4 regions of the Endozoicomonas gorgoniicola genome follow, and region 4 is predicted to be linked to each of the others. Evidence: predicted binding sites of a transcription regulator. Region 4 holds the regulator's gene; each other region holds the start of a gene.
The links. Region 4 encodes LexA, which represses DNA repair genes until DNA is damaged. Its sites were predicted from a motif close to TACTGTNTANNTANACAGTA; they were not measured.

Region 1 (3,211 bases), 1.3 Mb from region 4:
GCTGATGGATTATCAACTGGAGGGGCGTTGCAATGGTATCGAATTGATTCAGAAGCTTCGGGTACTCAGTGAACATGATGTTCCAGCGGTTTTGATCACGGCGAATACCCGTCAAAACCTGCGTGAAAAATGTCTGGAGCTGGGAATCCGTTTTCTCAGTAAGCCGGTTAAACCGGCAGCTCTCAGGGCGTTGCTGACATCTGTCGCTCAAACATCAGAAGCCTGATTATTATTCGACCCGTTGGGCGACTCGTTAGGAGACTCGTTGGGTGAGTCGTTGGGTGAGTCGCTACCGGGTTGATCAATTTCCAGCTCTTTCATGGCAATAACCGCCTGGGTGCGGTTACGAACCCCCAGTTTTTTGAAAATGGCGGTAACGTGAGCCTTGATCGTGGCTTCTGACACTTCCAGATCGTAAGCGATCTGCTTGTTCAGCAGGCCTTCACTGATCATGCCCAGAACCCGGAACTGCTGCGGAGTCAGGGAGGCGAGCTTTTGTTCGATATCCGGCGTTTCCTGCTGTGTGGCGATATTTGCCATATTGTCGGGAAGCCAGACTTCGCCATCCAGTATTCTGGCGATTGCTTCTTTCAGGGTATCCAGTGGTGCGGATTTTGGAATGAAACCGTTAGCACCGTGTTGCATGGCGCGCCGGATGACCTGCTGGTCGTCGGAGGCTGAAACAATGGCAACCGGCACCTCGGGGTAGTGTCCCCGAAGAAAGATAAGGCCAGATAAGCCATGAGCGCCGGGCATGTGCAGATCAAGCAGGATAAGATCAGGGCTTGGAACCTGTCCCAGCACCGACTGTAGCGCCGCTATCGAGCCTGCCTCGTGTATCTCAGGATTTACCAGCCCTTGTCGTAACGCAGCCTGCATTGCAGCCCGGAACAGGGGGTGATCGTCAGCAATTATTATGGTGTGTTCCATACCATTGAGATTGCCATCTTGTCAGAGGAGTGTAAAGCGCTAGTTTGCTATGAAAATGCCGTTTTCATAATTTGCGGTTACGAAAACGGCAATAGAATTACTTTGCGATCAAAACTTTTGCTGGCGTGTCAGAGTATTGGGTGCAGCAGCTTTTGGATTGTACCGGACTAAAGCGTTCCGGGAACTTGCCAGTAATCCCCTCATAGAACGCCTGAATTTCACACAGGTCTTTTTCCATGTTGTCGGTCGGTTTCACTATTGGACCAAAGCCGCCTGCTTTGCGTTTGAAATCCAGATACCCCAGGATAATGGGGATATTGGCGTTTTTAGCCACATGATAAAAACCGGTGCGCCAGCGATCCCCTTTGGCACGAGTGCCTTCCGGGCAGATGACCAGACGCAGCTGTTTGTTGCCTTTGAAGGCACAAACCGTCTGCTCTACCATGCTTTTCGGCTTTGTTCGGTCGACGGCAATGCCACCCAGCCAGCGCATGATGGGTCCAAAAGGCCCCCAGAACAGGCTGGATTTGCCCGTCCAGTAGCAGTGGACGCCGGTACACAGGCCAATGGCAATACCATAGAAAAAGTCCCAGTTGCTGGTGTGTGGTGCAGCGATAAGGATAAACCTTGGTGCCTTGGGCTTTTTACCTTCCACTTTCCAGCCGGACAAAAACAGTCCCAGTCTGGCAATCAGGACACATAACGGGTGAATAACCGGTGTATTGAAAATCGTAAAGCGCATTTGCAGTGCCGTGATTCTCTCGTTGGAAAATAGCAATGTTGTTTAAACAACAAGGGTTATGAGGCATTCCTCATAAGTACACTGACTCAGCACACTTATGAGGAATGGCTCGGTAAAGGAACCTGCCTGAGTCACCATCGGGCTTTGGATAAATGATGGTCTTCTGACCCGGCAATGAAGTCATTGGAGCGCATTCAACGCCTTTCTGGATAACATGGGAATACGGGGAAGTGGCTATTGCCAAAAATAAATACTTTTGTTCCATGATTGTCTGAGCAGGCATTTTACACTGTATAAAAAAACAGTTTTTCTTGCGTATTAAGCCAATGAATCAGTAACATAGATGTAATGAACCTGTTGTGTAACTGACCTGTTATGTCTGATCAGCTTTCTACTTCAATACCTGGAGAAAATCGTAAAATTCTGCACGTAGATGCAGATGCATTTTACTGCTCGGTAGAAGAGCGTGAAGATAGTTCGTTAAAAGGAAAGGCTTTTGCCGTTGGTGGCAGGCCAGAGCGACGTGGAGTAATCGCCACCTGCAGTTACGCTGCCAGAGAGGCGGGAGTTCGCTCTGCCATGGCGTCATTTCAGGCCATCAGGTTATGCCCAGAGCTAAAAATTATTCCTCCACGATTTGAACTCTATAAAGAAGCTTCGAAGAAGATGCACGACATCTTTCAGCGCTATACCTCACTTATCGAACCTCTGTCGCTTGATGAAGCCTATCTGGATGTCACCGGTGTTCAGTTGTGCAAAGGCAGTGCCACACTCATGGCACAGGACATTATGCGGGCGGTCAGGGAGGAGGTGGGTATAACGGTTTCTGTAGGCGCTGCACCCAATAAATTTCTTGCCAAAATAGCCAGCGACTGGAATAAACCAAATGGTTTATTTGTAATCCCGCCCACAGATGTTGAGGACTTTGTCTTTGAACTTCCGGTTGAGCGGATACACGGCGTTGGTAAAGTAACCACTGAAAAAATGAACAATAAAGGTATTTTTACCTGTGGTCAGCTACGACAGTATTCTCCCCTGGAGCTATGTCGCTGGTTCGGCACTTTTGGCGAGCGCCTCTGGGAGATGGCTCGTGGAGTGGATGAGCGTCCGGTGGAAACCGGGCGGCGGCGTAAATCCCTTTCGGTTGAACATACCTACGACACTGATCTTCTGGATGAGGCTGATATTGTCGCTAAGGTAAAGCCTCTGCTGGATGATCTGGCGCAGCGATTTTCCGGGATCAATTCTGAATACGCTGTGCAGAAACGCTTTGTAAAAGTTAAATTTTCAGACTTCAACCAGACGACGCTGGAAGAGATTCCTGATCGGGATGACCTGGATGCTGAAGAACATTTCAAAACCCTGATGGTCAGGGCATGGGAGCGGGGTAATAAGCCGGTTCGGTTGCTGGGGCTGGGGGTGCGGCTGATTGACCTGCGTGCGCCAGAACGATTTTTGCAACTGGAACTGTTTGAGCGGAAACGACCCGGGCTTTGACTGGTATGAGAAGCTGTTTGAAATGATTTGACAGCCAGGTAT
Region 2 (3,211 bases), 990 kb from region 4:
GTTTAGCGATATTTGTTAAGCGCCTGCAAGTGGGAATAAATGAGCGCTACACATTTATTTTAGAAGCCCCGAACTGAGTGTCAAATCTATCCGCTCTATCCTGATAGCAAGGGTTGTAAAGGATTGCGATGATGACGAGCATGCAAATATTACTACTTGGCACCCACCGTCATAATATCACTCCACCTCGTCGTGTATTTTGGACTCAACGATTGCTGGCTCATGCACCAGCCTGCGGGCTGAAAACCAATGGATGCCGGTTTCAGCGTCTGTTGCCCAAATCGTTGATTAACCGCATCCAGTACCTTCATTATTTCACTGGCTTCAGGCAGGCTGTTCATACTCAGCAAGTCACCCTGAAAACTCTGGCTGCCGCACAGGTCAAGCAACATAAAGCCTGCTTTTTTGTACACGTAGCCTTGCTGATAGAGTGCGTCTAATGCAGGAGTAATCTGCTGTAACCAGAGACGAGTGTCATTGGTTCGGCTGGGTGCTACTAAACGAATGCTTTGGCAATATTGAGGCGCTTCTTTAAAGGGATCGGTACGAATAAAGACAACGGCTTCACGGGCAAACTTCTGTTGTGAGCGCAGCTTTTCACAGGCTCGGGTGGCAAAGCTGGACAGTGCGGAATGTAAATCGCTTTTTTCTGTGACCCTGCCACCAAAACTGCGGGAGCAGATAATCTGATGTTTATTGCCAGTGTTTTCGTCTTCTCTGGGAATACAGCTTTCCCCCTGAAGCTCACAGACAGTGCGTTCCAGTACCACAGAATAATGTTTTTTAATCCAGCTTCGTTGGCATTTGACCAGGTCTGCCGCTGTGTGAATGCCTTGCCGTTGCAGGCGCTGGCTGATTTTTCGCCCTACACCCCAGACTTCGCCTACCGGCGTGATCGCCATTAAACGTTGCTGTCGTTTGGAGTCCGTTAAGTCCACCACACCACCGGTAGCTCGATATTTTTTCGCGGCATAGTTGGCGAGTTTGGCGAGGGTTTTGGTGGTGGAAATGCCGACGCCGATGGGCAGTCCTGTCCACTGCTGTACCCGCTGTTTTATCTGTTGCCCCATCATCAATAGCTGTTCTTTCGGGAAGCCCGCCAAGTCCACAAACGCCTCATCGATGGAATACACCTCTACGTCCGGGCTGAACTGCTCCAGCACCCACATAAAGCGGGAAGACATATCACCATAAAGGGTGTAGTTGGAGCTTTTCAGAACAATGGCACCCTGTTCAACCAGATGCCTGACCTTAAAGGCAGGCGTTCCCATCTTCACGCCCAATGCTTTGAGTTCAGGGGTTCGGGCGACAATGCAACCATCATTATTACTGAGTACACCTAAAGGGATATTCAACAGAGTCGGATCAAACACACGTTCACAAGAACAATAAAACGAATTGGCATCACAGAGTGCGATGACCTTGTCGCTGCCCATTACGACCGCAACTCATGAATAACCTGTGTAACCACGCCCCATACATCGAGCTCCTGTTCTGCCGTTAATCGTACCGGGGGATAATCGGGGTGTTCCGAATGCAGTTCGGCTTTCTTATTGTTCAGCTTCAGACGTTTAACCAGCAGTTCGCCGTCCAGCAAGGCGATGACAATATCTCCGGAACGGGCGGTCAGGGAACGATCAATTATCAGCAGGTCGCCGTCATGAATGCCCGCACCTATCATCGAATTACCCTGAGCCCGGGCAAAAAAGGTTGCGGCCGGATGCTGAACCAGAAGCTGGTCAAGGGATAGCCGGTCTTCCAGATAATCCGCCGCAGGGCTGGGAAAACCACAGGCAACAGGGCTTTGGTAAAAGGGAAAGGATGTTTTCCCAGACGGGGGTTGCAATAGTTTTGGTGTTATAATCATGCTTTTATCGTATACTGTACATAGATACAGTATACGATAAATTCACAACCCTGTTGCTGTCAACTCGCTCCCGATCTGTTTATGAACACCAGCAGCCACCCCTTCATTCAAAGGCAAGCCTGGTTCCGGTTTTACTCAGGAACTACTGAAAAAGTTGAAATTACCAGATCAGAGTGTTTCTAGCCTGCCCTCCCGGGTCTGAACTAATACCAGGTGCACCAACTTCTGGGTGCATTTTTTATCACCTATTTATTGACTGAAGATACAGTGCTTTCTTTTCCTCAGATAGTGACAGCCAGTCAATAGCTTCACCTTTTACCGCTTTATTACTGAATGCATTTACCTTGATATTAATGTTTGTATTGAGTGATGACAGATAATCTTTTACTGCCATCTTCTCCTCAGCTGTATCATTAATGTTTGGTATTATCAGCAATCTGACCTCTATCAACTTACTCACTGAAGCCAGATATTCAATCGTCTGAAAAACCCTGAAGTTATCTCTTCCCGTCAGCCATTTATGTAGGTCAGCATCCATCGCTTTAAGGTCGATCATAGCGCCATCCATTACAGGCAGTACAGACTTCCAGGCCGATAGCGGCAAGTAGCCATTACTATCGATCAAACAGGTTAAATGATTTAAAGCTGAGTCATTTTTAACAGCGGTAAAGAAAGCTTTCACAAACTTCAACTGAACCGTCGCTTCACCGCCTGAAAGGGTAATGCCATCAATAAAAGGCGACGCCACTCTAATCTGCTGTAGCAACTCCTCAACCGTTTTCTCTTCAACCATTGGGGAGCTGTTAACCGGACAAATATCAAGGCACTGATCACAACTTTCACACTGCCTGCTATTCCAACTAATTTTACCGTCATTTAAACTCAGTGCTTCCGAAGGGCACTGCTCAACACAATCACCACAGTGATTGCAGAAATTGATGGTTTGAGGGTTGTGGCAGTTTTTGCAGTTAAAATTGCAACCCTGCAGGAAGATTACAAACCTGTTTCCCGGCCCGTCAACACAGGAAAATGGTATCACCTTGCTGATCAGGCCGGAAACAGTCGTTCTGCCATTACTCACCCATGGCAACCCAAGGCTGAAACTCATTACTGATAACCCGTGATTTTCTGTCAAGAATGCCACAGTTCTCTGCAGCCTCAGCACCAAATACAGTACTGTTTATTCTGGACCCTTCTTCTTTGTGCTTTTTAATATCGGAACGACGAACCATATAACCTGTGACACGAACCAAGTCATTATTCGCGACATTAACCGTAAACATTCTCAAACCCTGCGCAATAGCACCTTTACAGATAGTAGCTAATGCCTGAGGATTATTCTTA
Region 3 (3,211 bases), 3.6 Mb from region 4:
GACGCCACTTTTGCCAGAGGGCGGGGAGGCTGGCCGGGGTTGGTGGTTACGAGAAACTCAATGTCTTCCTGCCCCAGTGGTGAAAGGGTTTTGGTATCGTGCGGTGTTAGCGAGATGTTGAACAGGCCCCGGGGCATTCCCAGCAGGCTCATGCGTGCAATAACCTGCTTTTCCAGTTTACGGGCTGCTTTCTGGCGACGTTCAGACAGCTTTTCTGCCTTGGCCTGATACTTGTGTTTGAGTTCGTCCAGTTTGCTTTGCAGGGAGTCTGCGTGTTCATCGCTGAACTGTATTTTTTCCAGTTCACTGGCAAGTGACAGTTGTTTGCCCAGCAGTTCATCGGGTTGAACGCGGTGCTTTCTGGCCAGGTCATATATGGCACTGAGTCGCTCATCCACTTCCTGCATACGTTGCGGGTCGGCATCAAAGTGGTCAATAAAATGATTCAGCTCGCCTACGGCTTCTTCTACCTGAATATGGGCAGATGAAAGCATCTCCATGGTGCTGTTGATGGCTGGGTGGTCAACGGAGAGATCGCCGAGTAGATGCATACAGTGAGTGAGTTGCTGAAGCAGGTTGCCTGCATCGCTGTCGGAACAGATATGGTTGATTTGATGGCAGGCTGACAGCGTGGCTTCAGCATGGGTGAGTTGCTGCAGTTCTTTTTCCAGCCCGGAGAGTTCCCCTTCCTGCAACGATAGCTGTTCAAACTCTTCCAGTTGATAGGTCAGTAGCTGGATGCGTTCGTGCTGTTCCTGCTGGCTGCTGAGCAGTTCGTCCAGTTCTGTCTGTAAACGATTGTGCTGGTGGGCAATAAAGGCGACGTCTGTTGCCAGTTTGCGGGTATTGGCATAATCGTCCAGCAGAAGGCGATGACTGTTCTTTTTAAGCAGGGATTGCGATTCATGCTGACCATGAATATCGACCAGTAACTCACCGATGCCGCGCAGGTCCGAGAGAGGAGACAGGGTGCCGTTGATATAAGCTCTGGAACGACCTTCCTTCGTTATGACCCGGCGCAGAATGCATTCATTGTCGCTGAGCAGTTCCTTGTTTTCCAGCCATTTAATGGCATCCGGACAGAGGGTCAGGTCAAAGCAGGCGTGAATTTCAGCCCGGTCAGCGCCTGTACGGACGCATTCCGGGTCGGCGCGGTCGCCGGTGGCCAGTCCCAGGGCGTCGAGCATAATGGATTTACCCGCACCGGTTTCGCCGGTAATAACGGTCATGCCGGATTCAATATCCAGGTCAAGTTGGTCAACGATGGCGAAATTGCTGATAGACAGTTGAGTCAGCATAACGGCTTCCGGAGGCTGCTTTAGTATAACTGTTTATATATACAGTAACCTGAAGTCGTTGCGGCGTAAAGGCTTGGGACAAAAAGATTTTCAGGGATAAAGGTTCAGAACAGGACGGCATCGTAATCCATTGGCAAAAAACTTCCTGCCTCCTCTTGAAACTCCCAAAGCCAGCCCCATATAACCCATCAGTAAAAGATTTGACTCCCAACCGGAGATTCGGAATGACAGTTGAAAACGGTAAGCCTGAAGAACAGGTATCTGAAGAAGCAGTAGCAGCTGAGCATGAAACAGTAGAAGAGTTCGTGCTTAACGAAGAAGGTGGTGTGCCTCTTGGTGATGAAGCAGAACAGGCTGCGGACAGCAAGCTGCAACAGCAGGTTGAAACCCTGACCGAACAACTGGCACAGGCTAAAGACCAGACCCTGCGCGCCCACGCTGAAATGCAGAATATCAAACGCCGCTCTCAGCAGGATGTTGAAAAAGCCCACAAGTTTGCCCTGGAGAAGTTTGTCGACTCCCTGATCCCGGTGGTAGACAGCCTGGAGAAAGGCATTGAAAGTGCCGAACAGGCGGAAGGCAGTCATGAAGGTATCATTGAAGGTATGAACCTGACCCTGAAGCAGTTCCTGTCTTCCCTGGAAAAGTCAGGTGTAAAACAGGTCGATCCGGCTGGTCAGCCATTTGACCCGAATTTCCATCAGGCCATGTCCATGGTGCCTAATCCGGATATGGAACCAAACACTGTCATGGATGTTTTCCAGAAAGGCTACACCTTGAATGACCGCCTGGTTCGTCCGGCGATGGTGGTTGTTTCCAAGTAGCAGTTATTTAGAGCAGCTATTAAAAATTGAAAAAAAGTCTGTATCGGACACTTGAAAAAAAATTGGGCGATCCCATATAGCAAAGCGAAGGCCATCGACCTCCGGATCATCAAAACGCTTTACCGGCTTCTGATCGGGTAAAGCACACAGGATGACAACGGCAGATGGCAAACCGGATTTAAACAGTTTTCAAAAATTTAACGCTCTGATTTCAGAGTACTGGAGATAACCATCATGGGTAAAATTATCGGTATTGACCTGGGTACAACAAACTCCTGTGTATCCATTCTGGACGGCGAAAAAGCCAAGGTTCTGGAAAACGCTGAAGGTGGTCGCACTACTCCTTCCATCATCGCTTTTGCGGATGAAGGTGAAATTCTGGTAGGTCAGCCAGCCAAGCGTCAGGCCGTTACCAACCCTGATAACACCCTGTTTGCCATCAAGCGTCTGATCGGCCGTCGTTATAAAGATAACGTGGTTCAGAAAGACATCGAGATGGTGCCTTACAAAATCGTTGAAGCCGACAACGGCGATGCGTGGGTAGAAATTAAGGGCGACAAGAAAGCACCGCCTCAGATTTCTGCTGAAATCCTGAAAAAAATGAAGAAGACCGCTGAAGACTACCTGGGTGAGTCTGTATCTGAAGCAGTCATCACTGTGCCAGCGTACTTCAACGATTCTCAGCGTCAGGCCACCAAAGATGCTGGCCGCATCGCGGGTCTGGACGTTAAGCGAATCATCAACGAGCCAACCGCTGCGGCACTGGCTTACGGTATGGATAAGCGTAAAGGCGACCAGACCATCGCGGTTTATGACCTGGGTGGCGGTACTTTCGACGTATCCATCATTGAAATTGCCGACGTAGACGGCGAACACCAGTTTGAAGTACTGGCGACCAACGGTGACACGTTCCTGGGTGGTGAAGACTTCGACCTGCGTCTGATCGACTATCTGGCAGAAGAGTTCAAGAAAGACCAGGGTATCGACCTGAAAGGCGACCCTCTGGCGATGCAGCGTCTGAAAGAAGCGGCTGAAAAAGCGAAGATCGAATTGTCTTCCGCACAGCAGACCGACGTAAACCTGCCATAC
Region 4 (3,211 bases):
GTTCCTGACTGGGAATATGAACCGTTATATGCACAATCATTCAGCCTTTTTTTAACACTATCCGGTTATCGGCATAACCAGACTATCAATCCAGTGTGTGATATCAGGTATGCGCTCGCAGACCTGCCGCCATAAAAGGTACCATGCGGCGCAGGATCGTCACCATAGAATCTTCTATCGCGAAATCGCGTCTGGCAATAGACTGCAGGGTTTCCACACCAGACATAGTAAAAACAGCAGAGCCCAGGATAAAGTAGGTACGCCAGAACATCTCGGCAGGTGGTAATGTCGGACAGGCACTTTTCAGTAACAGATAGTAGCGGTGAAAAGCTTTGCCATAAGCTTCTGTCAGATAGTGTTTAAGGTGTCCCTGGTTCTGACTGTAGGCAAGCCCTAACAGTTTCATAAAGGTCGACAGGTCATCATTATGTCGCGGCTGTACCGCTATGATCTGGTCAACCAGCAGGTTAAGCACAGCCTCCAGTTCAGGCGGCTCATCATCATCCAGAGCATCCAGACTGTTCTGCAGGTTGGCTGCAAATGGGTCAAGGTAACGGGCAAACACTGCCTGAATCAGGACTTTCTTTGACCCAAAGTGATAATTGACCGCTGCAAGGTTAACCCCGGCTTTGCCCGTAATCGATCTTAGCGAAGTTTCCGCAAAGCCATGTTCAGCGAAGAGCGCTTCCGCCGTATCAAGAATTTTTGTAACCGTATCTCCCTGTCCCATGCCTGTACTCTCCGAGTTTTAAACAGCTGTTTAATACTTTCGTTTTAAACATAATCGCTGTCAAGAAAATAGACCGAAACAGATACGATCAGTGATATACAGCTTGAAACAGCAGATTTACTGTATATAATTACAGTCACTGTATAAAAAAACAGATTAACCACCATGATTAAGCTCACCAAAAGACAGTCTGAAATACTGGAACTCATCAAATCTCATATCGAAAGTACTGGCTTCCCACCAACACGGGCCGAGATTGCCAAAACATTCGGTTTCCGCTCCCCTAATGCTGCCGAAGAACACCTGCGAGCCCTGGCGCGAAAAGGCGCTATTGAGATGACCCCCGGAGCGTCCCGTGGCATTCGTATTCCTGATACGGTCAATACCGACGGTCTTCCGGTGGTTGGTCAGGTGGCTGCCGGTAGTCCGATTCTGGCGCAGGAACACATTGAAAACCACCTGCAACTCAAAGGCGACTTTTTTACTCCCAGAGCTGACTTTCTGCTGCGTGTAAAAGGCATGAGTATGAAAGATATCGGCATTCTGGATGGTGATCTGCTTGCGGTTCACAAGACCACTGACGTGCGTAATGGTCAGGTAGTTGTGGCACGCATTGACGACGAAGTCACCGTAAAACGTTTTGAGAAAAAAAAGAACACCGTACTGCTGCACCCTGAAAACGAAGAGTTCGAAACCATTGTCGTTGATTTGACTCAGGACCTGTTTGCCATTGAAGGCTTGAGTGTCGGTGTAATCAGGCACTGATGTCATTCGTGGAGGAGGAAGTTTATGCGAACGCACACAGTCACTCATTCAAGGGAATCAGACCAGCCCAGAGTAAATGAATTGATTCTGTCCGGCCCTGCATGGCAATCAGGACTGTTTCTATCCCCAGTCCTGTCCAAACTGGCTAACGAAGAAGAACAGCGCTGGCTCACCCTGATCCTGTCTGACAACAATCCTAGCCAAACCATTAAGTGGCTAAAGTCAGAGGGTATCAGCAGCTGCAATGTCAGGGTACTCAACCGTGCCAGCCGCAAACAACCACTGGATCTCACATTCCAAGCGCTTGCCTGTGGCACCAGCCATACTGTGATCAGCTGGATAAACCAGATGGATCAGGAAGACCTTTCCAGGCTCGAAGATGCTGCCCGCAGCGGGCAGTGTAACTGCCTGACCATCAGAAGCAGGGATGCGGCCTGAAAGCTTGTGAGGAAAATGCGGGTCAGTGCAGCACCCGGTGTTCGCAGGTGTCGTCTTCATTCCGGTATGGGCTGGTAACCGCTGCCAGCTCCAGCATCCCGGCATCAAACATCGCTTTAGCCACCTGCAGATAGTCTTCCAGCAGGCATCTGTGAGCCTCGTCAGAAAACTTAAGGGTCAGCAGCGGTTCAACATCTGGTTCGTCACTGCGACGCAGTACGATTTCTCCCGTCCTGAGTTCAACAATTTCCAGAGGCGATGCAGACATAAAGATTCACTCCGTATTAACCGAGACAACAGACTGAATCATAAAAGTGAAAAATTCAAGTGGGTGACAGGAAGATAAATTAAAAATGAGAGACACGTCAAATTCTACCAATAACATTGATCAAACAGTGTTGACTACCATTCAAGGTTGAAATTCCGGAAATGTCCGACCAGATCTTTAAATCGCTTCAAACCGTCCTTTCCACCGTCTACAGTCAGAATGGCGTCATTACCCTCTCCTTCCTGATTGACCCACTGAATCAAGCCGTTGCCTTGTGGTAGCCCTTCATACTGGTAAGGAATAAAGAGATTCTGCCAGTATACTTCCAGCTGTTTTAACCAACCGTTATCTAAGAGGGCTTCCAACTGTGTAAACTCAGAAGCGGCTTCACCCTTCTCCCTGATCAGCGACAGGGCTTCAGTAAACGATGGCGCTACATCACACGAAACGCGATAGGATTCCAGGATTTCAGCCAGCAAAGATCGCCAGGCCAGTTGCAGCTGCAGTAGAAAACCTTCCCTGAAAGCGGGGGCTTCCTGATGCTCAGCCGACTCCCAGGCATTCAGTTGAATACGGGCAAAGTGTAACCTTTTATTGGTGTTTGCAGACCAGTCCGACATGATAATCCCTGTTTACACAAATCAACACGTTAATGAATGGCATCAGAAGAAAAAAAGCCTCCGTCAGTTGTGGCAGAGGCTTCGCAGGATCAGGACATTCAGGCTTTTTTAGCAGCACGCTTTTTAGTTTGCTTCTCAACCCACTTACCTTCCTCGAAGGTAGCGCTCCAGCCTGTTGCCTTTCCAGCCGTTTCTGACATCACGTACTGTTGTTTAGTCTTGCGGCTATAGCGAATAACGGCCGGATTGCCTTCCGAATCCTGACGCGGAGCATCCAGCAGATAGTGGTATTTTGGATCAATCTCAGCCTGATGCGGTATCAACTCACTCACCAGCGGCGCACGGGTCTCGCGGTTTTTGGGAAACTGACTGGCAGCCAGAAACAGACCG

Region 1: dinB (DNA polymerase IV) is a predicted target of LexA. The motif match lies at 1,960-1,979, and genes of this name have one in related genera.
Region 2: NX722_RS15075 (LexA family protein) is a predicted target of LexA. The motif match lies at 1,880-1,899, and genes of this name have one in related genera.
Region 3: recN (DNA repair protein RecN) is a predicted target of LexA. The motif match lies at 1,326-1,345, and genes of this name have one in related genera.

The regions. Positions count from the first base shown of each region.
Region 1 covers NZ_JAPFCC010000001.1:995,210-998,420, forward strand. Annotated here, with positions in the region: gene NX722_RS04580 (PAS domain-containing hybrid sensor histidine kinase/response regulator) at 1-226, shown strand, start outside; gene NX722_RS04585 (response regulator transcription factor) at 208-930, opposite strand; gene NX722_RS04590 (lysophospholipid acyltransferase family protein) at 1,028-1,672, opposite strand; gene dinB (DNA polymerase IV) at 2,048-3,169, shown strand.
Region 2 covers NZ_JAPFCC010000001.1:3,254,694-3,257,904, forward strand. Annotated here, with positions in the region: gene NX722_RS15070 (Y-family DNA polymerase) at 153-1,436, opposite strand; gene NX722_RS15075 (LexA family protein) at 1,436-1,867, opposite strand; gene NX722_RS15080 (YjjW family glycine radical enzyme activase) at 2,109-2,975, opposite strand; gene NX722_RS15085 (YjjI family glycine radical enzyme) at 2,941-3,211, opposite strand, start outside.
Region 3 covers NZ_JAPFCC010000001.1:5,871,055-5,874,265, forward strand. Annotated here, with positions in the region: gene recN (DNA repair protein RecN) at 1-1,298, opposite strand, end outside; gene grpE (nucleotide exchange factor GrpE) at 1,523-2,122, shown strand; gene dnaK (molecular chaperone DnaK) at 2,357-3,211, shown strand, end outside.
Region 4 covers NZ_JAPFCC010000001.1:2,261,812-2,265,022, forward strand. Annotated here, with positions in the region: gene NX722_RS10340 (L,D-transpeptidase) at 1-40, opposite strand, end outside; gene NX722_RS10345 (TetR/AcrR family transcriptional regulator) at 104-730, opposite strand; gene lexA (transcriptional repressor LexA) at 896-1,495, shown strand; gene NX722_RS10355 (hypothetical protein) at 1,520-1,933, shown strand; gene NX722_RS10360 (nucleoside/nucleotide kinase family protein) at 1,956-2,201, opposite strand; gene NX722_RS10365 (DUF6586 family protein) at 2,336-2,821, opposite strand; gene topA (type I DNA topoisomerase) at 2,920-3,211, opposite strand, start outside.